One region of the Aeromonas simiae genome, then DNA from elsewhere that is predicted to be linked to it. Evidence: predicted binding sites of a transcription regulator. Region 1 holds the regulator's gene; the other holds the start of a gene.

Region 1 (14,649 bases):
TTGAATGCGGTGGCGCGCCAGATAGCCTTCGATGATGGCCGCCGCCTGCTCGAAGTCGCTCTGGGGCAGCACCTTGAGCTCGATCAGGGCTATCTGATCGACCGAGGAGACGATGCGCGCCCCGCCGGAGCGCGGTGCCCGGCGCAGGATATGGGTACAGCCCTCGTCCGGGTTGTAGCTGCAACGCAGGGTGAGGCGCTGACGACTGTCTTGCACCGGTTGCAGGGTACGCGAATGCAGCACTGAGGAGCCAAGCCGCGCCAGCTCGTTGGCCTCGGCCAGACTCAGGCGCTCGAGCAGGCGCGCCTCTTTCACCCGGCGCGGATCGGCGCTGTAGACCCCGGCCACGTCGCTCCAGATGGTGGTCGACTCGCCATCGGCCAGGGCCGCCAGCAGGCTGGCGCTGTAGTCCGAGCCATTGCGCCCGAGCAGCAGGGAGCGCCCCTCCATGTCGGCGGCGATGAAGCCGGTCACCACGATGCGCCCCTCATGTTCGGCGAGGCGCGCCTTGAGCAGTTCGCTGGAGAGGGCGTGATCGACCCGGATCAGCGGGCCATCCTCAGCACGCAGGAAGCTGCGGGCATCAAGCCACAGGGTCTTGTGACCACGCTGGGTCAGGAGGGCGGCAAGCAGGCGCGCCGACCACACCTCGCCAAACGCCAGCAGGCCGTTGCGATCGAAGCGATCGAACTGCTGCTCCAGTGTGCGGGCGATGGCGCGCACATCCTCGTTCAACTGCGCACTCAACTCGTCATGCAGCGCCCCCTCGAGCAGACCGTCGATCAGGCTCTGCTGGTAGGCATGCAGGGCGGAGTGGGCCTCGGCGGCCGCTTCATCCCCTGCCACCGCCAGATCCACCAACTGGATCAGGCGGTTGGTGGTCTTGCCCGCCGCCGAGACCACCACCAGCTCGTTGCCGTGTACCTGCTGCTCGACGATGGCCGCGACCCGGCGATAACAGACCGGATCGGCCAGACTGCTGCCACCAAACTTGTGTACATGACGACGCTTCACACCCACTGCTTCTGCCACCGCACTCTCTCCCTTTAATGCTGCCATTACTGCGCGACTCCCTCGGCGACGGCCAGCGCCCGGGCCAGATCGGCCACCAGATCGGGGCCGTGCTCGATACCGACCGACAGACGCAGCAACTGACTGCTGATGCCAGCGCGCGCCTGTGCCTCCGGCGTCATGGCGCGGTGCGTCATGCTGGCCGGGTGGGCCACTAGGCTCTCAACCCCGCCGAGGGACTCGGCCACCGAGAAGAGCTCGAGGGCCGCCAGGAAGGCGCGGATCCCCGCCTCCCCCAGATTGAGCTCGAAACTTACCATGGCACCGAAACCCGCTTGTTGACGGCGCGCAATCTCATGCCCCGGATGGGTGGGCAGGGAGGGGTGATAGATGCGGGTCACCCTGGGCTGCGCCTGGAGAAACGCCAGCACCTGCTCGGTGTTTTCGGCATGACAGCGCAGGCGCGCCCCCAGGGTGCGCAGACCGCGCAGGGTAAGGTAGGAGTCGAATGCCCCGCCGGTCAGCCCGAGGCAGTTGGCCCACCAGGTGAGCTGCTCGGCCAGGGCGGCCTCGGCCGCCACCACGGCGCCGCCGACCACATCGGAGTGACCGTTGATGTACTTGGTGGTGGAGTGCACCACCAGATCGGCACCCAGCGCCAGCGGCTGCTGCCAGAAGGGGGTGAGGAAGGTGTTGTCGACTGCCACCCGCGCACCGGCGGCATGGGCAGCAGTGCAGATGGCGGCCACATCCACCACCCGTAGCAGGGGGTTGGAGGGGGTCTCAATCCATACCAGCTTGGGCTGCTCGGCCAGTGCCTCCGCCAGCGCCTTGTCATCGGCCAGATCGACAAACTTGACCCGGTAGCACCCCTTGGCGGCGAGGTGCTCGAACAGGCGCCAGGTACCGCCATAGCAGTCGTGGGGGGCGATCAGCAGATCCCCCGCCGCGAGCAGGGTGGTACTGACCAGATGCACCGCGCCCATGCCAGTGGAGGTGATGACGGCCCCCGCCCCCCCTTCCAGGGCAGCCAGCGCCTCGGCCAGATTGCTGCGGGTCGGGTTGCCGGAGCGCGCATAGTCGTATTGACGTGGCTCGCCAAAGTCGGCAAAGGTGTAGTTGCTGGAGAGATAGATGGGAGGAACGACCGCCCCGTGCTGGGTGTCGCTCTCGATGCCGACCCGTACGGCGTGGGTTCCCTGATGACTCATCTGCACTCTCCTTCCCTGTTTCGTCTGTGCCCCATCTGGCGAAGCTACACAGTATGCCAAACAGCAAAAGCCGTCAACATGTCTAGACGTCCAAATGGCTTTGCTGTTGGATTGCCATTACCCTCCTTAAGGGTTAAAATTCGGCCTCACGGCTTAACCAGTACAGGTGGATCATGGGAACAGAGTGGAACGGCGACTATGTCAGCCCCTATGCAGAGCACGGCAAGAAGAGTGAGCAGGTCAAGAAAATCACCGTTTCCATCCCGCTCAAAGTGCTTAAGGTGCTGACTGACGAGCGCACCCGCCGCCAGGTCAACAACCTGCGCCACGCCACCAACAGCGAGCTGCTCTGCGAGGCCTTCCTGCACGCCTTTACCGGCCAGCCGCTGCCGTGCGACGAAGATCTGCGCAAGGATCAGCCGGACAGCATTCCAGCCGAGGCGCGCGCCATCATGCAGGCGCTGGGCAAGGAGATCGAGGAGTACGACGCCGAATAAGGCGCTCGCTCCACGACTCTGCCAACACACAAAGAGGCGACCCCATGGGTCGCCTCTTTTGCATGGCTGGGCCCTATTTCAACAGGCTGAACAGCAGGGCCGAGACCGCCAGCGAGCCGGTCAGCAAGATAAAGCCATTGGCCAGCCGTTGGCCGCGCAGATGGGCCAGCGCCGGCACCTTGTAGATGGCCACCACCGGCATGATGAAGAGGATCATGGCGATAACCGGGCCGGAGAGCACCTCCATCAAGCCGAGGATGCTCGGGTTGACGACCGCCGCCCCCCAGATGGCGAAGAACATGAAGGCGATGCCCACCTTGTCGGCGCGCTCGCTCGACAACCCCTGCTTGGCCAGCAGATTTTGCAGGCTGGCGCGGGCACCGAGGAAATGGCCGAGGAAGGAGGAGGTGATGGCGATAAAGGCGATCAACGGCCCCAGCGTGATGATCACCGGGTTGTCGGTGACGTTGGCCAGATAGGAGAGCACCGAGACGTTTTGTGCCTTAGCCGCCGCCAACTGCTCGGGCGAGAGGGCCAGCACGCAGGAGAAGACGAAAAAGAGCACAAACCCCACCAGCATCAGGCTGGTGCTAAGCAGGATCTGACGGCTCTTCTCCCCGGCCGCCTCACCGTAGTGGCGCTGCTGCACGTTGGCAAAGCCCGAGATAGCGGCCGCGTGGCTGAAGGCAAACACCGTCACCGGCAGCGCCAGCCAGACGGTCTTGGCAAAGTCGGTGCCGGTCAGGGCGCTCCCCTGCGGCCAACGCCACTCGGGAATGAGGTAACAGGAGAGAGCCGCCAGAATGGCCGCCAACGGATAGACCATGGCGGCAAACGCTCGCAGCATCGCCTTCTCGCCAGCCAGCATCACCGCCACCATGACGAACACCAGCACGCCCGAGAGCAGCACGCGCGGCGGCATGGCCATGCCGAGCTGGTTCACCATGAAGCTCTCCACCGTGTTGGTCAGCCCTACCCCGTAGATGAGCAGGATCGGAAAGATCGAGAGGAAATAGAGAATGGAGATGAGGCGGCCGCTCACGACGCCGAAGTGCTGCTCGGCCACCTCAGTGAAATCGGCTCCGGGGCGCGATGACGAGAGCACGAAGCGGGCCAGCCCGAGGTGAGCCAGATAGGTCATGGGGCCGGCCAGTACCGCCACCAGCAGCAGCGGCCAGATGCCACCAAGACCCAGGTTGATGGGTAGGAACAGAATTCCGGCCCCGACCGCGGTTCCAAACAGGCTGATGACCCATTGGGTATCATGGCGCTGCCAGCGCCGTGCCGCCTTCGACCGAACCTCAGCCGGGCATTTTTCCTCAACTACAGAGATATCCATCGCCAATCCAATCAACGCAATATTTTTAACTGCGTGGATTGTGTGCCATCAACATTTAATTCTCAAAAATGGGAAGTAACAGAATTCGCTACAATTTGGCCGCTCAGCCAGTGCAGCGTGCAGGCAGATCGGCAAAAACCTGGATTCATGAAACTGTGAAAGGCTAATTTATTGATTTTTTATTTTGAATTTTCACATCAGCTCAAATTTTTATTTCACTAAAAACTCAATTGGCAGACAAATGGCCATCACCGCCTCCTTGTGAGCCCTTGGCAATGAAAGAGGCGGCCCACAGGCCGCCTCCTCTTCACGTATCCACTCAGGCCGACTGACGTCGCCGCTGTAGCAGCACAATACCGCCAAGCAGCAGCAGACCCGGCAGCCAGATCCACTCCTTGTCCCAGCGTTCGGTCGGCGCCTTGACACTTAAGATCTGCTGGTCGAACTCCAGGCCCATATCGGCGGCTGGGCTGCCGAAGGTGACGTTGTCGATCAGGGTCTTACCATCCTGCTCGTAGAGGGTGATACCGAGCGCCTCAAGGCGCGCCGCCCCACTCTCTCCTTCCGGCACCGGCAGCAGCACGGTGAAGCGACGTAACTTGCCAACCGCATCCTCCCCTTCGATCCGCAGCCGCAACGTGCTCTCGGCCTCTACCTGGCCCATGGTCTGGGCCAGCTCGGCAGGGGCCGTATCACGGTAAGGATCATGGATCATGTCCATCCAGAAACCGGGACGAAACAGGGTGAACGCAACCAGCAGCAGCAGGACATTCTCGTACCAGCGGTTCTTCACCAGGAAATAGCCCTGGGTGGCGGCGGCGAAGATCAACATGGCGATGGTCGCCACGATGAAGATCAGCACGCCGTGGGCGAAGTCCACATTGATGAGCAGCAGGTCGGTGTTGAAGATGAACAGGAACGGCAACGCCGCAGTACGCAAGCTGTAGTAGAAGGCGGTCAGACCCGTTTTGATGGGATCACCCTTGGAAACCGCGGCTGCGGCGAACGAGGCCAGTCCCACCGGCGGCGTCACGTCGGCCATGATGCCGAAATAGAAGACGAACAGATGCACGGCGATAAGCGGCACGATGAGGCCATTCTGCTGCCCCAGGGTGACGATCACCGGGGCCAACAGGCTGGAGACCACGATGTAGTTGGCAGTGGTCGGCAGCCCCATGCCGAGGATGAGACTCAGCAACGCGGTCAGCAGCAGCATCAGCAGCAGGTTGCCCATCGAGAGCATCTCCACCAGATCCGCCAGCACCAGGCCGACCCCGGTCTGGGAGACCGCGCCCACGATAATGCCGGCGGTGGCGGTGGCAATACCGATGCCAATCATGTTGCGGGCGCCGGCAATCAGCCCCTCGCGCAAGTCCACCACGCCATCGGTAAAGGAGCCATAGTCATGCTTGCCATCGTTGCGCAGCCAATTGAGCAGCGGGCGCTGGGTCAGCAGGATGGCGATCAGCATCACCGATCCCCAGAAGGCCGACAGGCCAGGGGAGAGGCGCTCCACCATCAGGCACCATACCAGCACCACCACCGGCAGCAGGAAGTGCAGACCGGAGAGCAGCACGGCGCGGGTCTGGGGCAACTCGTCGAGCCCCTTCTCCGGATCTTCGGCCGGCAGCGGCGCGTTGCTGGCGGCAATCTTGAGCAGGCCAAGGTAGGTGACCAGCAGCAGCACGGCGATCCCTGGCAGGGCATAGTCACCCAGCGCCGGCTTAAGCCAGCCCAGACCGTAGTAAACCGCCATCGAAAGGCCACTGATGAGGGCGGCGCCAAAGGCAAACCCGGTCAGGCGGCGCAGCCAGGGGCGCGGCTGACGATTGCCGATCGGCTGCATGCCGAGTTTGAGCGCCTCAAGATGGACGATGTAGAGCAGGGCGATGTAGGAGATGGCCGCCGGCAGGAAGGCGTGCTTGATGATCTCCACATACGGAATGCCGACGTACTCCACCATCAGGAAGGCCGCCGCCCCCATCACGGGGGGCATGATCTGGCCGTTGACCGAGGAGGCTACCTCCACCGCGCCGGCCTTCTCCTTGGAAAAACCGACCCGCTTCATCATGGGAATGGTGAAGGTGCCGGTGGTCACCACGTTGGCGATCGACGAACCGGAGATAACGCCGGTCAGTGCCGAAGCGACTACCGCCGCCTTGGCCGGGCCTCCGCGCAGGTGACCGAGCAGGCTGAAGGCAAGCTGGATGAAGTAGTGGCCGGCGCCGGCGCGCTCGAGCAGGGCACCAAACAGCACGAACAGGAAGACAAAACTGGTGGACACCCCGAGGGCGATACCAAACACCCCCTCAGTGGTGATCCACTGGTGGTTGGCCAGTGCATTGAGGCTCACCCCACGGTGCGCCAGCAGCCCCGGCATCCAGGGACCGGCCAAGCTATAGGCGAGAAACACCAAGGCGATGACGGCCAGAGCCGGGCCGAGGGCGCGGCGGGCGGCCTCCAGCAGCAGCGGAATGCCGATGCAGGCCACGGTGAAATCCATGGTGGTCAGGTTGCCCGGCCGCTGGGCCAATTGCGCATAAGCGAGGAACAGGTAGCCGGCGACCAGGGCGCCGATGACGCCAAGGGCGATATCAGGCAGAGGCACCCGATCCCGCGGCGAGCTACGCAGGGCCGGGAACACCAGATAGGCGAGCAGGATGGCAAACGCCAAGTGAATAGAGCGGGTCTCGGTATCGTTGAGCACCCCTACCCCGACGATGAAGGGGAGTGGCGAAGCGATCCAGAGCTGGAACAGGGACCAAAGCAGGGCAAGACCGGCAATGATCCAGCCCATGCTGCCCTGCGGTAGGCGGGCACCCACATCCTGGGCGATCAGCTCTTCAGCCGAACGCACCTCGGGTTGTTGTACTTGTTGCATAGTGTGACTCGGTGACGACAGCCATAAAGCCAGACTCGCTCCCCTAATGAGGCAGCGAGTCTGGAGTACATCAGGAAACCATCAGCAGGCAGTTACAGCCAGCCGCGCTCCTTGTAGTAGCGCAGCGCCCCTTCATGCAGCGGCGCAGACAGACCCACCTTGATCATGTCGGTCTCTTTGAGCTCGGCAAAAGCCGGGTGCAGACGCTTAAAACGCGCCAGGTTGTCAAACACCGACTTGGTCAACTGATAGACCACTTCCGGGTCAGTCTTGGCGCTGGTCGAGAGCACCGCCTTGCCACCGATGGAGGGGGTCGGCTCCGGGCTCCCCTTGTAAAGGCCACCGGGGATCTCGGCCTTGGTGTAGTAGCTCTTTTCAGCCAGCAGCTTGTCGATCTCGGGGCCGGTCACCGGCACCAGCACAGTATCGGTGGTGATCGAGGCCTCTTGGATAGCCCCATTGGGGTGCCCAACGAAGTAGCTCATGGCGTCGATGTTGTTATCACCCAGTGCCGAGGCCTGCTCCGCCGGCTTCAGCTCGGAAACCAGGCTGAAAGCCGACTTGTTCCATCCCTTCGCTGCCATCACCTCATCGAAAGTATCGCGCTGGCCGGAGCCGGGGTTACCGATGTTGACACGCTTGCCCTTCAGATCGTCGAAGCTGGCGATCTTGGCATCCTTGCGCGCCAGGATGGTGAACACCTCGCTTTGCAGGGAGAAGACGGCGCGAATATCCTCCATCGCCCCTTCAGCCTTGAAGGGCTCGACCCCCTTCAGCGCCTTGAACTGGTGATCCGACTGCATGATGCCGAAGTTGAACTCACCGGAACGGATGCCGTTGACGTTAGCCACGCCACCGCCACTGGCTGGTGCGTTGCACTTGATCTCGTGGGTCTTGGTTCCCTGGTTAAGGAAACGGCAGATGGACTGGCCGGCAACGTAATACACGCCGGTCTGACCGCCTGTGCCGATCGTGACAAAACGTTCGGCGGCTTGAACTGGAGCACCTGGCAATAAGCCGCATAACGCAGCGGAAACAGCGCAGGCCAAGGTTAATCCCTTCATGTGTACATCCTTTGTGTTGATGTGATTTTAGTGATGACCCCGCGGGAGCGCGGGCAGACGTGATTGGGATGCATGCCAGAGCATACTGACAGGATGTAAACGGGAAGGGGTATTTCTCGACATCCTGTCACAACAAAACAACATTCCAAAAATAACCCGATCCATCGGGTGGGATGCAAATATTAATCTGCGTTCGGCCAGATCTTTAGCGATTTTTTTGAAGGGGATCAAGCTAATCTGCTAACGATGACTCTATCGAGTCTAAAAAAACGGAGGCCGCATGGCCTCCGTCATTCGCACACGGATCACGCTCACTGCAACGGGGTCAGAGTGATGGTGACGCGACGGTTCTGCGCCTTACCCGCTTCGGTGCTATTGCTGGCGACCGGCTGATCCGGGCCAACACCGGCGGTGACGATACGGGAACCGGCCACACCGCTGGCAATCAGCTGGTTGGCCACCGCGTCGGCACGCTGCTTGGACAGCTTCATGTTCAACTCACGGGTACCGGTGCTATCGGTATGACCGATCACGTTGAGGCGGGTCTTGTCGAACTCGGCAACGACCGTGGCTACGCCAGAGAGGGTGTTGGCGCCCGCCGGCTTGAGCTGAGCACTGGAGCTGTCGAAGGTGATGCTGTTGGGCATGTTGAGGATCACCTGATCACCGTTACGGGTCACGCTGACGCCGGTGCCTTGCAGCTTCTCACGCAGCTTGGCCTCCTGCACGTCCATGTAGTAACCGATGCCGCCGCCGAGCGCCGCGCCCGCTGCCACGCCAGTCAGGATACCCTTCTTGCGATCCCCCTTGCTGGAGGAGAGCGCCCCCACGGCAGCCCCCGTCGCAGCGCCCGCCATGGAGCCCCAGACCGCCTTGGAGGTCTGCTGCTCGCCGGTATAGGGGTTGGTGGTACAGCCGGAAACGGCGATGGTGAGTGCCAGAGCCGGCACCAGTGTTTTGAAATTCATGAAAACCCTCAAAATAGTCGATCGGCTATCACACCGGGGCAGGAATTGTATCCCAGCTTAACGCCATTGTCTGACGCACAGTCGGTGGCGACCTGGCACCTGCCCCCATCAGCGCCTCGGCACCACAGGCCCTTTTACATAGGCCGGTTCATCCCGCATGCCACTTGGAGTCATCAACTACATGTCCTTTCACCTGCGCAATGTCCCTATTCGCCACATCATGCTGGTGGCCAGTTCAGCCATAGTGCTGAGCTTGGTATTGAGCAATCTATGGCGCAGCAGCCTCACCGACGAATTAGCGGCCTTGCCCGGAGAGTTGATTGCACACACGGAGAACCTGCTGGAGCTGCAACATCTGCATCACCATACCACCCAAGAGCAGCGCTGGCGGCTCAATGCCGCCCTTACCGGCACCCCGCAGCACTTGGTCCTTGCCGATGAACATGCCCACGAAGCTGATGCGCTGCTCGATACCCTACCTGAGCTAAAAGACGATCTGGCAGCCCTGTTCCTACGCCAACGAGAGGCAGGCCACGCCATCGTCACCGCCTACCAGCAGCATGGGGTCGAGGCCGGCAAGCAGCTGATGGCCCAGCCGGGGGGATACACCGATCTCTCCAACCGCATCACCAGAGTCATCTCGCACACGCTGCAACGGCAGGAGCAGCAACTGAAACACCTGGAACAGACGGTATTGCACAAGAGTCGCGCTCTCAACCAGAAGACCTGGCTCATCCTGAGCCTCAGTCTCCTGCTGGTCGTGCTGGTGCTGTTCGTCTTACAACGCAAGATCCTGACCCCACTGAGCAGCCTGATGGAACAGGTACAGCAGCTTGCCCAGAACAGCCATGACCTCTCCTTTCGTCTAACGATGCAGGGGAGCGATGAATACGCCTATCTGGCCAAGGTCTTCAATCACTTCCTCGAGAACATCGATAGCCTGATCGGGACAGTACAGTCGGTGTCGTTCAAGACGCACGACAAGATGGAAACCCTGATGGAACACACCGACACCTCGCTGACCAGCATGAATCAGGTGCAACACAACACCGACGTCCTGGCCTCTGCGCTAAACAAGATGACATCGACCGTGCACCACATCGCACACAGCACGGAGCACGCCCGCCTCGAAACCGCGAAAGCCAAGGGGAACATCGATATTGGCCAGCATCAGGTCGAGAGCGCGGTCGCGCTCATGGGTCAGGTGGCAGAACATGTCGAACGCTCGGCCCATGAATTGGATCAGTTGAAGCATGAAAGCAGCCAAATCGAATCGATCGTGCAGGTGATCCAGTTCATTTCGGAGCAAACCAATCTGTTGGCCCTGAACGCCGCGATTGAGGCGGCCAGAGCCGGCATTCATGGCCGTGGCTTTGCCGTCGTCGCAGATGAGGTGCGCCAATTAGCCAGCAGAACCCAGGCCGCCACCATCGATATCCAGCAACGCATCGAGATCCTGCAAGAGAAGAGCCAGCGCGCCGTTCAAACCATGCTCACCACACAGCAAGTCAGTGAACAGGCGGTGGCCCAGGTGGGGCGCACCGGTCAGACACTGGAGTCCATCGTGGAGGTCATCAATCAGGTCAATGTCATGAATGGCCAGATTGCCGAGGCCGCAGAGCAGCAAGCCTTGGTGACCGAAGAGACCAACCGTAATGTGGTGAATGTGGCCGAGATTGCTCGCCAGAGCCTGACCTTGGCACGGCAAACCCGCCACCAGACCCGTGACATGAACCACGCCAACCAAGAGATTGGGCTCATCAGTTGCCAGTTCCAGGTGACCGCGCAAGAGGCACGCGACGATCAGCGCAATCTGATGCATTGGAACGACAGCTTCTCCGTCCATGTGCCGAGCATGGATGAACAGCATCAAGGGCTGTTTAACGCCATGAACCGGATCTACCAGGCCGTGCAAGAGAGGGCCCCTTCACACGTGCGGGAGCAAAGGCTGAGTGAACTTCTCTTTCTGGCCCGCCAGCACTTTGCCGATGAAGAGAGGGGCATGGAGCAGGCCCATTACCCCGGCCTGCAACGTCACAAGCAGGAACATGCCAAATTATTGAATGAACTGGGCCATTTACTGGCCCAACACAGCGGTGATGAACAGGAGGACAGCCTGGAGGTGATCGCGTTTCTCAAGAACTGGCTGCTCGACCACATCTTTCGTTCCGACAAGCTCTATGGGGAGCCGATGCAACAGGCCGGTATTCGCTAAGGTCGCTGACTCAGCAACCAACAAGGGGGGGCTCAGGCCCCCCTTTGAGTGAGCGCACGCCTAGCCACGCTGACACAGCTCATGACAGGGGCAGGTCACCAGATGATCGTTCACCATCCCCACCGCCTGCATGAAGGCGTAACAGATGGTGCTACCCACAAAGGTAAAACCGCGTTTCTTAAGCGCCTTGGACATGGCATCCGACTCGGGCGACGTCGCCGGAATGTCGCCGTTGCCCTGGCGTTGGTTGACCATGGGGGCGCCCCCGACGAAGCCCCACAGGAAATCGGCAAAGTCGATCCCCTCGGCCTCCATGGCGAGCAGCGCCTTGGCGTTCTTGATGATCGAGTGCACCTTGAGCCGGTTGCGGATGATGCCAGGGTCTTGCATCAGCCGCTCCACATCCTGCTCGTCGAACTGCGCAATACGTGCCGGGTCGAAGTCGGCATAGGCGCGATAGTAGCTCTCGGTGCGCTTCAAGATGGTGATCCACGACAGCCCCGCCTGCTGGCCATCGAGGCAGAGTTTGGCAAACAGCTCGCGGGCATCGTAGACCGGTCGCCCCCACTGTTTGTCATGGTATTCGATGTAGGCCGGGTCACGGGTCACCCAGGCGCAACGCAATTCCATTTCCTCACTCCTCTCATTTCATCTCGCCCCAATCTACCGGCTCCAACCCGGACATGCGAGTGCCGGCTCCCCCTCCCGCCCAGGCCCGGCGCAGCGTCATCACACTAATCCCCTGTAATTTCGCCTATTATCCGACCATGCCAGGCGGTATACTCCTTCGGTTCACATTCAGCAAATCTTGCTCTGATTTCATTTCGCGCGAAAAAAATTATGCAAAAATTCGATGTCAAAACCTTTCAGGGCCTGATCCTGCAGCTGCAGGACTATTGGTCCCGCCAGGGCTGTACCATCATTCAGCCGCTGGATATGGAAGTGGGTGCCGGTACCTCCCACCCCATGACCTGCCTGCGCGCCCTGGGCCCCGAGCCCATCGCCTGCGCCTACGTACAACCGTCCCGCCGTCCGACTGACGGCCGCTACGGTGAGAACCCGAACCGCCTGCAGCACTACTACCAGTTCCAGGTGATCATCAAGCCCTCCCCCGACAACATTCAGGAACTCTATCTCGGCTCCCTGAAAGAGCTGGGGCTCGACCCCGAGATCCACGACATCCGCTTCGTGGAAGACAACTGGGAAAACCCGACGCTGGGTGCCTGGGGTCTGGGTTGGGAAGTGTGGCTCAACGGCATGGAAGTGACCCAGTTCACCTACTTCCAGCAGGTGGGCGGCCTCGAGTGCAAGCCGGTCACCGGCGAGATCACCTATGGCCTCGAGCGTCTGGCCATGTACATCCAGGGCGTCGACAGCGTCTACGACCTGGTCTGGTCTGACGGCCCGCTCGGCAAGACCACTTATGGCGACGTGTTCCACCAGAACGAAGTGGAGCAGTCCACCTACAACTTCGAACACGCCGACGTGGAGTTCCTGTTCCACTGCTTCGAGCAGTACGAGAAGGAAGCCCAGTCCCTGCTGGCACTGGAAAAACCGCTGCCGCTGCCGGCCTATGAGCGCATCCTCAAGGCCGCTCACTCCTTCAACCTGCTGGATGCCCGCAAGGCCATCTCAGTCACCGAGCGTCAGCGCTACATCCTGCGCATTCGCACCCTGACCAAGGCGGTGGCCGAGGCCTATTACGCCTCCCGCGAAGCGCTGGGCTTTCCCATGTGTCAGCGCGCAGAGAACAAGCAAGGTTAAGGAACGGACATGGCACAACATACTTTTCTGGTAGAGATCGGCACCGCCGAACTGCCCCCCAAGGCCCTGCGCTCCCTGGCTGAAGCCTTTGCAGACAACTTCAAGAGCGAGCTGACCAAGGCCGATCTGGCCTTCGCCGGAGTCGAGTGGTTTGCCTCCCCGCGCCGTCTGGCGCTGAAGGTGAGCGAGCTGGCCAGCGATCAGCCAAGCAAGAGCGTCGAGAAGCGCGGCCCGGCCGTGGCGCAGGCGTTCGATGCCGACGGCAAGCCGACCAAGGCCGCCGAAGGCTGGGCCCGTGGTAACGGCATCACGGTCGATCAGGCCGAGCGTCTGGTCACCGACAAGGGTGAGTGGCTGGTGCACACCGCCCAGATCGAAGGTCGTCCGGCGAAAGAGTTGCTGGGCGAACTGGTTAGCCAAGCGCTTGCCAAGCTGCCCATCCCCAAGATGATGCGCTGGGGCGACAAGACCATCCAGTTCGTGCGTCCGGTGTTCACCGTGACCCTGCTGCTGGATGGGGATCTGGTGCCGGCCCACATCCTGGGCATCGACTCCGCCCGCACCCTGCGCGGCCACCGCTTCATGGGTGAGAGCGAGTTCACCATCGACAACGCCAGCCAGTATCCGCAAATCCTGCTGGAGAAGGGCATGGTGATGGCCGACTTCATGGCGCGTAAGGCCAAGATCAAGGCGGACGTCGAAGCCGCTGCCGCCGCCTGCGGTGGCGTGGCCGATCTGGACGACGACCTGCTGGAAGAGGTCACTGCCCTGGTCGAGTGGCCTGTGGTGCTGACCGCCAACTTCGAAGAGAAGTTCCTGGCCGTGCCGGCCGAGGCACTGGTGCACACCATGAAGGGTGACCAGAAGTACTTCCCGGTCTATGACAAGAGCGGCAAGCTGCTGCCCAAGTTCATCTTCGTCACCAACATCGAGTCGAAAGATCCGAGCCAGATCATCGCCGGTAACGAGAAGGTGGTGCGCCCCCGTCTCTCCGACGCCGAGTTCTTCTTCAAGACCGACCTCAAGCAGAAGCTGGCCGACCACCTGCCGCGCCTCGAGACTGTCTTGTTCCAGCAGCAGCTCGGCACCGTGCGAGCCAAGGCCGCCCGCATCGAAGCCATGGCCGGCTTTATCGCCGCCAAGATTGGCGCCGACGTGGCCCAGGCCCAGCGCGCCGGCCTGCTCTCCAAGTGCGACCTGCTGACCAACATGGTGAGCGAGTTCACCGACACCCAAGGTGTCATGGGGATGCACTACGCCCGCCACGACGGTGAAGCCGAGGCAGTGGCTCTGGCCCTCAACGAGCAGTACATGCCGCGCTTTGCCGGCGATGCCCTGCCGTCCGGCCTGGTCTCCTGCGCCGTAGCGCTGGCCGACAAGTTCGACACCCTGGCCGGCATCTTCGGCATCGGCATGCTGCCCAAGGGTGACAAGGACCCGTTCGCCCTGCGCCGCGCCGCCATCGGTGCCCTGCGCATCATGACCGAGAAGCAACTGGACTTGGATCTGGTGGAGCTGGTCGAAGAGGCCGTCAGCGTCTACGGTGACAAGCTCACCAACAAGACCGTCGTCAGCGACGTGGTCGACTTCATGCTGGGGCGCTTCCGTGCCGCCTATCAGGACGAAGGGATCGGCGCCGACGTGGTGCTGGCCGTACTGGCCCGTCGCCCGACCCGTCCGCTCGACTTCGATCGCCGCG
Region 2 (14,649 bases), 840 kb from region 1:
GTTTCTCGGGATGAACAAGCTGATCACACCGGATCACCGGGAGCTGAGCGAGAAGGAGGAGGTCACCATGACCGACTTTATTCGCATCAAGCCCCAGGAAACTGTCCAGGAGCGGCAGCGTGAGCTGCCCAAACCGCCGCCGCTGAACCGCCCGCCCCCGCCACCCGAGATGGAGGTGGCCAGCACGGATCGGCCGCAGATGGAGAGCGCACCGATGGACATGCCCAAGCTCGACATCCCGGTCAACATAGCGGGCGGCAATGCCCTCGGCGCCTACAGCACCGGCACCGGTGGCGGCGGCGTCGGTGGCAACAACGGCGCCATCGCGCTGGCCACCTTCGAGCCCATGATGCCGCGCAAGGCAGCCCTGGCCGGGCTGGCGTCGGGCAAGGTGGTGGTGGAGTTCACCGTCACCGAGCGCGGCACCGTCACCAATATCCGTATCGTGCGAGAGGAGCCGCGCAGCTATGACCTCGGCAAGGAGGCCAGGAAGACCATCGCCAAGTGGACCTTCAAGCCGGCCATGGTCGATGGCAAGCCGCAGACGAGCCGGATGCAGCAAGAGATCGAGTTTGTGGTCAACTAAGGAGTGGCGATGAAAGGATGGAAACAGTGGGGCCTGGCCCCCGTCGCCCTGGCGGTGCTCATCAGCACTGCCCCTCGGGCGGCCGAGCAGCCGGCACTTTCAGATCGCGCCTACCGGGCGGTCAATAAGGCGCAGGCGCTGATCAGCGAGAAGCGGTACGGTGAGGCCAACGGCAAGCTGCAAGAGGCCCTGGCCGGCGCCGGCGAGCGTATCTACGACAAGGGGGTCATCTTGCAGACCCTGGGCTTCGTGGCCGCGCAGCAGGAGAAATACGGCCAGGCGACCCAGTACTTCGCCGACGCCATCGCGACCGGCGGCCTGCCGGCCCCGGTGGCTCAGCAGGTGCGCTACAACCTGGCCCAGCTCTACATGGCGCAGGGCAACTTTGGCGCCTCGGTGAAGACCATGCAGGCGTGGTTTGCCAACCTCGGCAAGGATGAGAAACCCACGCCTCATGCCTACATCACCCTGGCCAACGCCTATGTCCAGCTCAAGCAATATAAGGAGGCGATCCCGGCCGCCGATCAGGCGATCCGCCTCTCCGGCGCCAAGGCCCCCGAGTCCTGGTATCTGCTGAAGATGGGCGCCCACTATGAGCTCAAGCAGTACAAGGGGGCGACCGAGGTGCTCACCATACTGGTCGGCATGTTCCCGGAAAAGAAGAAGTACTGGACCCAGCTCTCGGCCATGCACCAGCAGGCAGGCAACGATCTCAAGGCCCTGGCGGCCCTTGAGAACGCCGACAAGCTGGGGCTGCTGACCGAGCCGGCCGAGTTGATGCGCCTTTGCAACTACCTCGCCTTCAACGGCATTCCCCACCGCGCCGCCCGCGTGATGGAGCGTGCCATGAAGGAGGGGAAACTGGCGCAAAGCGCCGCCAACCTCAAGACTCTGGCCAACTACTGGCACCAGGCCAAGGAGCTTAACCCAGCCATCGACACCATGCAGGCCTCCCTGCGCCAGTCCGGCGATCCGGAGTTGCAGCTGAAGATGGCGCGCATGATGGTGCAGGCCAAGCGCTATGGGGATCTGGTGGCGCTGGCGGGCAAACCGGCCCCCGGCGCCAGCGGCGAGCAGCGCGCCGAGCTCAAGTTCCTGGCCGGCGTCGCCCTGTTCGAGCAGGACAAGCCGAAAGAGGCGCTCACCGCCTTCAGCCAGGCGGCCCAGAACGGCAACATCAGCGGTCGCGCCACCCCCTGGATCAGCTTCCTCAAGGAGCAGGCTGGGGCCGGTGAACGCACCGCCCAATAACGCACACAGCGCGGCCCGCCCTGGCGGGCCCAGCCCCAACCTTGGTGGCTATTGACCGCTCCCCGGAGCGGTCTTTTTTATCGCTTATGCAAAGATCAGCAAAGCATTTCCTATTTTGGACGTCTAGACGTAGAAACACTCGTTGACATGGACATCCAGACATCTTAGCATCATCCACTATCTAGGCAGGGTCTGACAGCCATTCCTCTGCCCGTCATTCCAGCCTGTAGCCCCCCATACTGCAGCACAGTCAACACGGATGATTTCATGATTCAGTTGAAAGGTCTCAGCAAAGTCTATGGCGATGGCAGTGATGCCGTGTACGCCCTGCGCGAGGTGAGCCTTGACGTCCCACAGGGAAAGATCGTCGGGGTGATCGGCGCCTCGGGTGCCGGCAAGAGCACCCTGATCCGCTGCGTTAACCTGCTCGAGCGCCCGACCACGGGTCAGGTGATCGTCGACAGCCAGGATCTGACCGCCCTCTCCGCTAACGAGCTGACTCAGGCGCGCCGCCAGATCGGCATGATCTTCCAGCACTTCAACCTGCTCTCCTCGCGTACCGTCGCCGGCAACGTGGCGCTGCCACTCGAACTGGCCGGCTGGGACAAGGCGCGCATCGGCGCGCGGGTGAAGGAGCTGCTGTCTCTGGTGGGGCTGGAGCAACGCGCCCACGCCTACCCGGCCGAGCTCTCCGGCGGCCAGAAGCAGCGGGTGGCTATCGCCCGCGCCCTGGCCCCCTCCCCCAAGGTACTGCTGTGCGACGAGGCCACCTCGGCCCTCGATCCCCAGACCACCCACTCGATCCTGGCGCTGCTCAAGGAGATCAACGCCAAGCTGGGGCTGACCATACTGCTCATCACCCACGAGATGGACGTGGTCAAGCGCATCTGCGACGAGGTGGCCATCATCAGCGACGGCCGGCTGATCGAGCACGGCGAAGTGGCCTGGTTCTTCAGCCACGCCAAGACCGAGCTGGCCCGCGACTTCATCCGCTCGACCATCCACCTGCCGGTGCCTGACGAATACCAGGCCCGCCTCAGCCCGACTCGGGTCGCGCAGAGCAATCCGCTGGTCAAGCTCGGCTTTACCGGCAACACGGTCGACAGTCCGCTCATCTCCGAGGTGAGCCGCCGCTTCAACATCGACATCAGCATCCTGTCGGCCGATATCGAGTACGCCGGCGGGGTCAAGTTCGGCTTCCTGCTGGCCGAGCTGTTCGGCAGCCCGGAGCAGTGCGACGCGGCGCAGGCCTTCTTTATCGAACACCATATTCAACTGGAGGTGCTGGGCTATGTCCGAAGCAATGATTAACCTGCTCATCACCGCCCTCGGCGACACCCTCATCATGGTGGCGGCCTCGGCCCTGTTCAGCTGCCTGCTCGGCCTGCCGCTCGGCGTGGCATTGCACGTGACCAAGCGCGGCCAGATCCTGGCCAGCCCGCTGCTGAACCAGACCCTCGGGCTGGTGGTCAACGTCGGCCGCTCGGTGCCCTTCATCATCCTGCTGGTGGCCATCATCCCGCTCACCCGGCTGATCGTCGGCACCAGTATCGGCACCGCAGCCGCCGTGGTGCCGCTCACCATAGGGGCCATTCCCTTCTTCGCCCGCCTGGTGGAAGGGGCCCTGATGGAGATCCCGGAGGGGCTGGTCGAGGCGGCGCGCGCCATGGGCGCCAAACCGCTACAGATCATCGGTAAAGTGATGCTGCCCGAGGCGCTGCCCGGTATCATCAACAGCGTCACCATCACGCTGGTGACCCTGGTCAACTATTCGGCCATGGCCGGCGCCATCGGCGGCGGCGGGCTCGGTGACGTGGGGATCCGCTACGGTTATCAGCGCTTCGACCCCCTGGTCATGCTGGTCACCGTGGTGATCCTGGTTATCCTGGTCCAGCTCATTCAGAGCCTGGGTGAACATCTGGTCAAGCGGGTCGATCACCGCTGAGCCCTGTCTTTTACATTGGAGGTAAAGCTATGAAATTGGGTATCAAATCCGTTGCAGCCGCGCTGCTCGCCGCGCTGGTACTGGTGGGCTGCGGCCAAAAAGACGCTGACAAGAATCTGAAGGTCGGCGCCATCGCAGGGGCCGAGTCCGAGCTGGTCGAGACTGCCGCCAAACTCGCCAAGGAAAAATACGGCCTGAACGTGGAAGTGGTCACCTTCTCTGACTACGTCACCCCCAACGTGGCGCTCAACGACGGCAGCATCGATCTCAACGCCTTCCAGCACAAGCCCTACCTGGACGCCCAGATCCGTGATCGCGGCTTCAAGCTGGTGCCGGTCGGCAACACCTTCGTCTATCCGATCGCCGGCTACTCCAAGAAGATCAAGGCGCTCACCGAACTCAAGGATGGCGCTCAGGTCGCCGTACCGAACGATCCGACCAACCTGGGCCGCTCCCTGATCCTGCTGGCCAAGCAGGGCCTGCTGACCCTCAAGGAGGGCGCCGGTCTGGAAGCCACCGTGCTCGACATCGTGGCCAACCCGAAGAAGCTGAAGATCGTCGAACTGGAGGCCGCCCAACTGCCGCGCTCCCTGGAAGACGTGGATCTGGCGGTGATCAACAACACCTTCGCCAGCCAGATCGATCTGACCCCGACCCGCGACGGCCTGTTCGTCGAGGATAAAGACTCCCCTTACGTGAACCTGATCGTGGCCCGCGAGAACAACAAGGATGACGAGAAGGTGAAGCAGTTCGTGCAAGCCTTCCAGAGCGAAGAGGTCTTCCAGAAAGGCAACGAGCTGTTCAAGGGTGGATTGGTCAAGGGTTGGTAACAAATCCAGCAATCACACCGCTAAGGCCACGCTCAACGTGGCCTTTTTTATGGCATTCGCTATCATAGCCACAAAGCACGCGTATTTGTCTGGATCCCCATGCACCAATGGTATCTCGCCTACTGCAAAGCCAAGGAAGAGGCTCGCGCAGAGGTACACCTGAAGCTCCAGGGTATCGACTCCTACTACCCCATGGTGGAGGTGGAGAAGATAAGACGGGGCAAACGGGTCAAGGTAAAGGAACCCATGTTCCCCAACTACCTGTTCATCTATGTCGATCTCGAACTGGTGCCCCCGATCCGTATTAAATCCACCCGTGGCATCGCCCGCATCATCCAGTTCGGCGAACAGTGGACGCCGATCCCGAAAGAGCTGATCCATCGCCTGATGAGTCAGGATGACAGCGATGAGGCCCGCGCCCTCTATACGGATCTGCCGCAACCGGGCGACAAGGTCTTCATCGAGTCAGGGCCGCTGCAAGGCTTCGAGGCCATCTACCAAGAGCCCGATGGTGAGAAGCGATCCATCCTGCTGGTCAGCCTACTTAACCGCCAGACCCAGGGCAGTTTCGATAACCAGAGTTTCCGCCGCAGCTAGCGGCCCAGTGTAATGAGAACGCCCGGCCATTGGCCGGGCGTTTTGTTGTACGGGCCACGCGGGCCTGCGCACTAACGTATGGGTTCCCCAGGCCAGGGCGGTGCGACACCCATCGGCTGGGGGTGGTGACGCAAGGGCTCGGCGACGCTCAGCCCGATATCCTGACGCAGATGGGCAGAAAGGGGGAGCGGCGCCTGCCGCTCACGGCACTCCAACTCGCGCACGCGAGCGGCCAGCAACAGGGTCAGGGGACGCAATAAAATCAGTTCGATCGACATAAGATGCTCCGTTTGAACATGCGGTTCTCCCGGAGAAGAGGACATCACCCACGAGAGAACCGCGGGTGATGAAAGAGTATGGAATTACCCGTTCACGCCACGCGAAAGAGACGCACGAACATCGCCACCCAAGAGGGGGCACAGGTTCGCAGCTTGAGTCATGGAATGGCTCATGGTGATCTCCTCGCGTAAAAGTGAAACAGGTTGCAGCAATCTAAATCAGGCCGCCCGGCCGGACAATGGCGCCCCCCCGATTGGGGGAGAGGCTCAGGCGCCGGCCGAGAGCAGGCGGTACTCCGCCAGCGCATAGGTGTCGGTCATGCCGCTCACGTAGTCGATGAGCAGACGCACCCGGTAGTACCACTCCTGATCGTGCGCGTCAGCAAAGCGGGCATCAGGGTGCGCCAGCGCTCTGTGATAGGCCCGCACATGGCGTGCCGAGAGGCGGTGACACAGCCGCCTAGCCAGGAAACTGCTAGGGCCTCCATTGCCCTCAAGCACGGCCTGGAACTCTGAGCCCGGTAGCGCCAGCAAGGTGGCGTAGGTGCCGAGGATGCCACGCAGCGCGGCAAAGCCCTCCAGCTCAAGCGACTCCACCTCGCGCCGCTTGAACACATGGCGGCGCGCCACCTGGCGCAAGGTCTCAAGGGCCTGGGCCGCCGGGCTCTGGCCGTGCAGCAGCGGCTCATCGTGGCGGCCCGCCAGAATCGCATCGTGATGGGCGAGGTAGGTCTGGGCGGCCAGCGCCACCAGATCGCGCTCCAGCGCAAAGCGAAACGCCGGAAAGAAGCCATCGCAACTCTGCTCGGCCTGGGTGATGAGGGTGGCCATGTAGTTGTCTGGCTGAGCCTCGTGCAGGGCCGCCAGCAGCTCGACATGGGAGAGCAGGCGGCGATCCACTGCATCCTCCAGATCGGCGATGCAGTAAGAGACGTCGTCGGCCGCCTCCATGATGTACACCAGCGGGTGGCGACTGCCGGGGGCCAGCCCGAGACGCCTGGCCACCTCCTCCATCACAGGAGCCTCGCTTAAGTAGACCCCGCGCTTGGCACGCCACCCCTGCGCCTCGGCCCCCCCCGGATATTTACACAAGGCCGCCAACTGGCCGAGGGTGAGATCCAGCTCATGCAGGTGGTGCACCAGGCGCAGGCTCTGGGCATTGCCATCGAAATGGCAAAGATCGGTGAAAAAGGGCTCCCATGCCGCGCTCATGGCGCGCCCCAGAGCCTGTGGGTAGAGCGCCGGTAAGTGCTGCTGGCACCATGCCCCAATCACCTGCTCGCCGAAGTGACCGAACGGCGGGTTGCCCACGTCGTGTAGCAGGCAGGACATCTCCACCAGGCTCAGCAGGGTCATCGGCGGAACACCGGGATCGGGCATGCGGGCCAAGATGGCCAGCACGATGCGCCGGCCCGTCTCCTGCACCTCAAGCGAGTGAGTCAGGCGGCTGCGCACCGAGGCCTGCACATCGAGGGGGAAGACCTGGGTCTTCTGTTGCAGGCGGCGCACCGGGGCGGCCTGCACAATGCGAGCACGATCGCGCTCGGTGGCCTCAAGCAGCCCCTCGTCAACTCGCTGGTGCCAGCGCAGGGGCGGAATCAATCTCTGGTACATCGCTTATTACTCCCTCAGCCAGTCGCGCAGGCGGGCCAGATCGCCTGGGTATTCACGGCGCATCGCCTCAATCCAGTCCTCGACGTTTTCCCACCATGCCGGCAGATCCGGGCTCTGGATTTGCTGGGCCAGTTGCTGGATACGGTGCAGACCGATGGAGCCGGCGGCGCCCTTGATCTTGTGGGCCTCTTCGGCAATGCCCTGCTGGTCGCGGGCCACCATGTTGGAATCGAGCACCGCCATGTAGTCCGGCATCATCTTCTCAAACAGATCGACGCTCGAGCGCAGCACCGGTTTGCCCACGGCCGCGGCATAATCCGTGAGGAAGGAGAGATCGAGCACCTCGTCATCCACGCAGGCCTGCGCCGCCTCGCCCTCGCTCTCGATACCGCCAAATAGCCGCCCCAGTACATCGCGCACCGCCGCAGAGCGCAGCGGCTTGCGGATCACATCGGCCATGCCACGGGCCAGATAGGTGTGGCGATCGGTCACCAGGTTGGCCGTCAGCGCCACCATGGGCGGCAGGCTGTCGCCATAACGGGCCAGCAGCCGCTCGGCGATGTCAAAGCCGGTCATGTCCGGCAACTGGATGTCGAGCAGGATCAAGTCAAAATCATCTGGATTGGCACGGATCAACGCCTCAGCACCGTTGCGAGCCACCTCCACCCGATGGCCAAACTTGGCCAGCAGGGCGCACGCCACCGTGACGTTGAGTTCCACATCTTCCACTAACAGAATATCGAGCGGCGAAACCACCAGTTCGGCCTCCCGGCCTGACGGCGCCTCGGCCAGCTCGACCTCCAGCTCCACCGTGAAACAGGCCCCCTCGCCCAGATCGCTGTCGACCGTCAGGGTTCCCCCCATCGCCTGCACCAGTTGCCGGGAGACCGCCAGCCCGATCCCGGTGCCGATGGCCTGCTGTTGCTGCCCCTGCACCTGATAGTAGAGGGCGAAGATCTTCTCCTGCTCGCTGCGAGCAATCCCGACGCCGGTATCCTCCACCTCGAAGTGCAGCGCCAGGTGGTGCTTATCCTCATCAAGATGGGTCAGGCAGCGGATGGTGACGCCGCCGCTCTCGGTGAACTTGACCGCATTGCCCACCAGATTCCACAACACCTGACGCAGCCGGGTGCCGTCGGCCAGCACAAACTGGGGGATCTCTCCATCCCGGTCAAAGTGCAGATAGAGCCCCTTCTGCTCGGCTTGAATGCGCGACAGCATCTCCAGCTCATCGAGCAAGGCAGGCAGTTCGAGCTGGGCCGGTGCAATCTCGAGGCGGCGGCGGTCGAGCTTATCCAGATCGATGATGTCGTTGAAGATGTTGCCGAGGGTCACGGCGCTTAAGTGAATGGTCTTGAGCTGCTGCTGACGGGTCTCATCGAGGGGGGTATCAAGCAGAATGCGGCTTAACCCCACTATGCCGTTGAGCGGCGTGCGCAGCTCATGGCTGATAGTGGAAATAAAGGTGGTCTTGTCACGGCTCGCCTTCTCAATTTTGTCCTGATATTGCTTGCGCTCGGTGATGTCGCGGCCAAAGCCAAGCAGGCCGAGGCGCTTGCCGAAACGATCGAAGAAAGGCACCTTGCGCAGCTCGAAGTACGCCTTGCGCCCATCAGGGTATTCCAGCCACTGCTCGTAGGTGAGCGACTGATTGTCGGCAAACACCTGGCGATCGGTCTCCACCACCTTGGCCGCGATATCTTCCTTGTAAACGTCAAAGGGTGTCAGACCGATAAGTTCGGCCTCACTGCGCCCGGTCAGCTCCTCCATGGCCCGGTTGCAGCCGGAGAACTGCTCCTTGTCGTTGCGGTAGTAGACCAGATCGGGGGAGCAGTCGATAAAAGAGCGCAGCAGGGCGGTGCGCTCCTCGAGGTTGAGTTGGGCCTTCTCGCGCTGGAACACCTCGTTCTCGAGATCCTCGATGGCCTGCTGGCGCGCCGCCTCGAGGCGCTGGGTCTGGGCTATCTGGGCGTTGAGCTGGGTGATGTTCTCCTGCAACTGGCGGTTGAGCTCAAGATCGCGCTCGCGCATCTCTTGCAGCTTGCGCACCATGCGGCTCAGGCGCTGGCGCGAATCCTCCAGCTGATCCACCACGATGGAGAGGAAGTAGACCGCCCAGGGCGTCACCAGCAGACCGAAAAAAACCGAACGCACCAGGTCGACCATGTCGACCGCTCCGCGCAGAAACAGAGTGACGCCCATCTGGATGGCCACCGCCAGCACTATGATGCCGGCCGCCAGCAGCATGCTGAAACGCACCAGCCCGAGTCGGGTCATCAGATCGACATAATATTGAGCCCACGACTTGATCTGTTTCATCCATTCGCACTCTTGTCACAATTGCGCCTCAGCATACCAGCCTGGGGGGGGCGACTCACCTGTTGCCGTCTCCAAGTTGTGCGCGAGCACACTTTAGGGTTTACTCTGCTCGTCACGGCGTCACCGTTTAGCGCGGCCACGCCCCTCAAACAGCCTGAGTTCAGCTTGCACGATTAGACTGCGAGCCCCAGGCTACTCTTCCCGCAGTGGAGACAAGATCACATGACCAAATATTCTCTGGTCGCATTGGCCATTCTCGGCGCCCAGGCAGCCCAGGCCGATGTCCTGACCATCCCCAATGAATCCGGTTTCTCCGGCTTTGTCATGGCAGGCGTCACAGCCCAGGAGTACCAGTCCAACTTCTTCAAAGGCGACAAGGGCGAAGCCAAGATTGACTCGGTCTTCCAGTCCCCCTCCCATGAAAGCTCGGTGCAGCCGCTGCTCGGCGCGGATCTGCGTTACACCTTCGCCGATACCCGCACCCAGCTGTTTCTCGGCAACCTGATCCAAGACGCGGTGCGCTATGACCTCGCCCAGCAGTTTGGCGTGCGCCAGCAGGTGGGCACCTATGGCATCCTCTCTGCCGGTTATGTCTTCTCCGCCATGCCCGCCAAGACCTGGGCCGACCCCTATCAGGTCGGTCGCAATCGCAGCAAGACCGACTACAAGACCCAAGGCGCCCGTTTCGCCTGGGATGACATCGGCGGCAGCCACGTCAACCTGGCTTATACCTGGCGCACCAGCAAGGTCGACAGCGAGCGCAGCGGCGAGCAGCTGATCAGCCTGGGTCAGCTGACCCGTGACGAGGCCAACTTGCTGGATCGCAACGGCAACCTGCACCGGGTCGAACTCTCCTATGACTGGCGTCTGCAACAAGATCAGACCCTGACCCCGGCCATCATCTACAAGCGCGCCGATCTCGACGGCAAGGCCGAAAGCAGCGACACCACCCACCTGCAACTGACCTATGCCAAGACCGGCCCGCAGTGGAGCCTGGTTGGCAACGTCTTTGGCGGCAAGCGCAGCTATGACGAAGCCAACCCCATCTATGGCAAGAAGGCCAATGCAGACGAGTGGGGCCTCAACGGCACCTTCTTCTGGCACCAGCTGTTTGGTGTCGACAAGCTGAGCGGCGTGCTGAGCGCCGGCTGGGCCGAATCCAACTCGGATATCAATTTCTACGACACCGAGATGAGCACCTTCAGTGCCGGCCTGATGTACAGCCTGTAAGGCCCATCACGAAAAAGAGGCTCCCCGCGGGGAGCCTCTTTTTTTTACAGCCAATCCTTGAGGCGATACCAGAGCATGCCAAGGGCCAGCAGGGGGGAGCGCAAGTGCCGCCCTCCCGGAAAACGCCGATGTGGCACGCAAGCGAACAGCTCAAAGCCGCGACTCTGACCGTGGATCGCCTCGGCCACCAGCTTGGCCGCCAGATGGGTGGCATTGAGCCCGTGCCCGGAGTAGGCCTGGGCGTAAAAGACGTTGGGGTGATCCAAAAGGCGCCCGATCTGGGGCAGGCGGTTGGCGCCGATCCCCAGCATGCCGCCCCAGGCAAACTCGATACCGACCCCGGCCAGCTCGGGGAACACCCGCAGCAGCTTGGGCAGCATGAACGCCCTGATGTCCTTCGGATCGCGCCCCGAATAGTTGCACGCCCCGCCAAACAGCAGACGCCCATCGGCCGACAGGCGATAGTAGTCGAGCGCCACGTTCTGGTCACACACCGCCATGTTCTGTGGCAACAATCGCTCCCGCAGCCGCCTGGGCAGCACCTCGGTGGCGAGGAGGTAGGAGCCCGCCGGCAGCACCTGGGCCCCGAGCCTCGGATGCAGCTCGCCAAGATAGGCGTTGCAGCCGAGCACCAGGGTCTCGGCCTCGACCCGGCCATAGCGGGTGGTGACCGCCACTTTCCGGCCATAGTCGATGCGAGTCACCAGCGAGTGTTCGTGGATGCGAGCCCCCAGCGAGGCGGCGGCGCGCGCCTCGCCAAGCGCCAGGTTGAGCGGATGCAGGTGGCCTGAGCCCATGTCGACCAGACCGCCGATGTAGCGATCCGAGCCGACGATACGGTGGATCTCGGCGCGCTCCACCTGACGCAGCGCGAAGGGGTAGCCGAGCGCCTCAAGGTGGCGCTGCTCCTGCTCAAACTCCACCAGATGGCGCCACTTGGTCGCCAGATCGCAGTAACCGAGCCGCAAGTCACAGTCGATACCAAAGCGGGCGATGCGATCCTTGACCAGCTGCACCGCCTCGATCCCCATCAGATCGAGCGCCCTAACCCCTTCCGCGCCGAGGTAGCGGGAAAACTGGCGGGTGTCGTGACCGATGCCGCGAATGAGCTGGCCCCCGTTGCGCCCGGAGGCCCCCCAGCCGATGCGCCGCCCCTCCAGCAGTACCACGGAGTAACCGAGCTCGGCTAAGTTGATGGCCGTGTTGAGGCCGGTAAACCCACCGCCGACGACACACACGTCGGCGCTGAGCTCCCCTTCCAGCTCTGGCCAGGTGGCGTCATCGTTGCGAGTGGCGGCGTAATAGGAGTGGGTATGCTCGAGGGAGCCTGGCGTCATCATCAGCATCCTGCCTATGAGTGGGTGCTTACCAAGCTAAACGAAAAGGGGGAGGCTGCCCACCTCTGTGGCCGTGATGCCCTTCAAACAAAAACAAAGGGCGCCCCGAAGGGCGCCCTGTTTCACTCGATGAGCTGGATTACAGCACGTCGATGGCGTTCAGGTCGGAGAAAGCCCCTTCCAGACGCTTGATCATGGTCACTTGACCGGCACGCAGCCATACGCGCGGATCGTAGAACTTCTTGTTCGGCTTGTCGGCACCTTCCGGGTTGCCCAGCTGGCCTTGCAGGTAGGCTTCGTTGGTCTTGTAGAAGTCCAGCACGCCTTCCCAGGTTGCCCACTGGGTGTCGGTGTCGATGTTCATCTTCACCACGCCGTAGGAGATGGATTCGCGGATCTCTTCCAGGGTAGAGCCGGAGCCACCGTGGAACACGAAGTCCAGGCTCTTAGCCGGGATACCGAACTTCTCGGAAACGAACTTCTGGGAAGCATCCAGGATGGACGGGGTCAGCTTGACGTTACCCGGCTTGTAAACACCGTGTACGTTGCCGAAGGAGGCAGCGATGGTGAAACGCGGGCTGATCTTGGACAGACGCTCGTAGGCGTAGGCCACGTCTTCCGGCTGAGTGTACAGGGCGGATTGATCCATGTGGCTGTTGTCCACACCGTCTTCCTCGCCACCGGTGCAACCCAGTTCCAGCTCCAGAGTCATGCCCATCTTGGCCATGCGCTCGAGGTACTTGCAGCAGATGTCGATGTTCTCTTCCAGGGTCTCTTCGGAGAGATCCAGCATGTGGGAGGAGAACAGCGGCTTGCCGGTTTCGGCGAAGTGCTTCTCACCGGCGTCCAGCAGACCGTCGATCCACGGCAGCAGCTTCTTGGCAGCGTGGTCGGTGTGCAGGATCACCGGAACACCGTAGGCTTCAGCCACGGCGTGAACGTGCTTAGCACCCGCGATGGCGCCCAGGACAGCAGCCTGTTGGCCTTCCAGCTTCAGACCCTTACCGGCGAAGAACACGGCGCCGCCGTTGGAGAACTGAACGATGACCGGAGCCTTCACCTTAGCGGCAGCTTCCAGTACGGCGTTGACGGAGTCGGTACCAACGCAGTTGACGGCCGGCAGGGCAAAGCCGTTTTCCTTGGCGACTGCGAATACCTTCTGTACGTCATCACCAGTCAGTACACCGGGTTTAACGAAGTCGAAAATCTTCTTAGACATGTTTCTCGTCCTATTCTCGTATGCCGAAAAAAATGGGGGGTTCATCATGAACCGGCAAGGCGGCCACATGATAAACGAAACGGGAGGCTTTTGCCCCCCGTTTCGGGTCACGAATTACGCTTTAGCACGCTCTTCCAGGATGGCAACAGCCGGCAGCTTCTTGCCTTCTACGAACTCCAGGAAGGCGCCGCCGCCAGTGGAGATGTAGGAGACCTTGTCGGCGATGCCGAACTTGTCGATAGCAGCCAGGGTGTCACCACCGCCAGCGATGGAGAAGGCCGGGGATTCGGCGATCGCACGGGCGATCACTTCGGTACCCTTGGCGAACTGGTCGAACTCGAACACACCGACCGGGCCGTTCCACAGGATGGTCTTGGCGTTCATGATGATGTCAGCCAGCGCCTTGGCAGAATCCGGGCCGATATCGAAGATCATGTCGTCGTCAGCCACGTCAGAAACCGACTTGGTGGTGGCCGGAGTGGACTCGGAGAACTCTTTACCAACCACGACGTCGGTAGTAGCCGGAATGGAGGTCTCGGCAGCCAGCTTCTTGGCGGTATCGAGCAGGTCGTGTTCGCACAGGGACTTACCGACGTTGTGACCGGCAGCAGCGATGAAGGTGTTGGCGATGCCACCACCGACCACCAGCTGGTCAGCAATCTTGGAGAGGGACTCCAGTACGGTCAGCTTGGTGGACACCTTGGAACCACCAACGATGGCCACCATCGGGCGAGCCGGGTTGTCCATGGCCTTGCCGAGGGCTTCCAGTTCACCAGCCAGCAGAGGACCGGCGCAGGCGATCGGAGCAAACTGGGCCACACCGTAGGTGGAACCTTCGGCGCGGTGAGCGGTACCGAATGCGTCCATTACAAACACGTCGCACAGCGCGGCGTACTTACGGGCCAGCTCTTCGGCGTTCTTCTTCTCGCCCTTGTTGAAGCGGCAGTTTTCCAGTACGACCAGCTCACCGGCGGCGACATCAACGCCATCCAGGTAATCCTTGGCCAGGGTCACCTTGCAGGACAGCGCGTCTTTCAGATAGTTAACAACCGGAGCCAGGGAGAACTCTTCGTTGTACTCGCCTTCGGTCGGACGACCCAGGTGGGAGGTGATCATCAGCTTGGCGCCCTTTTCCAGAGCCAGCTTGATGGTCGGCAGGGTGGCGACAATACGTGCATCGGAAGTGACCTTGCCGTCTTTTACCGGCACGTTCAGGTCAGCACGGATCAGAACGCGTTTGCCCGCCAGATCCAGGTCGGTCATCTTGATAACAGACATATACAGTCCTCTATATTTTCCAGGTAATGTTCAAAACAGTAACCTTGCGCCCGGTGCAGGCTCAGCCTGCGGCCATCATGGCCCGGGTGGTATCCAGCATGCGGTTGGCGAAGCCCCATTCGTTATCACACCACATCAACATCTTGACGAGGTTGGCATCGCTCA

Evidence for each region. The regulator MetJ, encoded in region 1, represses methionine synthesis genes. The targets are predictions, from matches to a motif close to AGANNTCTAGANNTCT.
Region 2: metN (methionine ABC transporter ATP-binding protein MetN) is a predicted target of MetJ. The motif match lies at 1,987-2,002, and genes of this name have one in related genera.

What each region holds. Positions count from the first base shown of each region.
Region 1 is NZ_CP040449.1:3,615,318-3,629,966, forward strand. It holds gene FE240_RS17255 (bifunctional aspartate kinase/homoserine dehydrogenase II) at 1-1,059, opposite strand, end outside; gene metB (cystathionine gamma-synthase) at 1,059-2,222, opposite strand; gene metJ (met regulon transcriptional regulator MetJ) at 2,396-2,719, shown strand; gene FE240_RS17270 (aromatic amino acid transport family protein) at 2,793-4,058, opposite strand; gene FE240_RS17275 (TRAP transporter permease) at 4,378-6,939, opposite strand; gene FE240_RS17280 (TAXI family TRAP transporter solute-binding subunit) at 7,032-8,003, opposite strand; gene FE240_RS17285 (OmpA family lipoprotein) at 8,315-8,971, opposite strand; gene FE240_RS17290 (bacteriohemerythrin) at 9,153-11,186, shown strand; gene FE240_RS17295 (DNA-3-methyladenine glycosylase I) at 11,247-11,816, opposite strand; gene glyQ (glycine--tRNA ligase subunit alpha) at 12,027-12,950, shown strand; gene glyS (glycine--tRNA ligase subunit beta) at 12,960-14,649, shown strand, end outside.
Region 2 is NZ_CP040449.1:2,777,158-2,791,806, forward strand. It holds gene FE240_RS13075 (energy transducer TonB) at 1-586, shown strand, start outside; gene FE240_RS13080 (tetratricopeptide repeat protein) at 596-1,837, shown strand; gene metN (methionine ABC transporter ATP-binding protein MetN) at 2,105-3,148, shown strand; gene FE240_RS13090 (methionine ABC transporter permease) at 3,129-3,782, shown strand; gene metQ (methionine ABC transporter substrate-binding lipoprotein MetQ) at 3,812-4,612, shown strand; gene rfaH (transcription/translation regulatory transformer protein RfaH) at 4,712-5,209, shown strand; gene FE240_RS13105 (hypothetical protein) at 5,281-5,487, opposite strand; gene dgt (dGTPase) at 5,755-7,101, opposite strand; gene arcB (aerobic respiration two-component sensor histidine kinase ArcB) at 7,108-9,420, opposite strand; gene FE240_RS13120 (DUF2860 family protein) at 9,643-10,650, shown strand; gene FE240_RS13125 (NAD(P)/FAD-dependent oxidoreductase) at 10,695-11,987, opposite strand; gene fbaA (class II fructose-bisphosphate aldolase) at 12,127-13,206, opposite strand; gene FE240_RS13135 (phosphoglycerate kinase) at 13,321-14,484, opposite strand; gene epd (erythrose-4-phosphate dehydrogenase) at 14,546-14,649, opposite strand, start outside.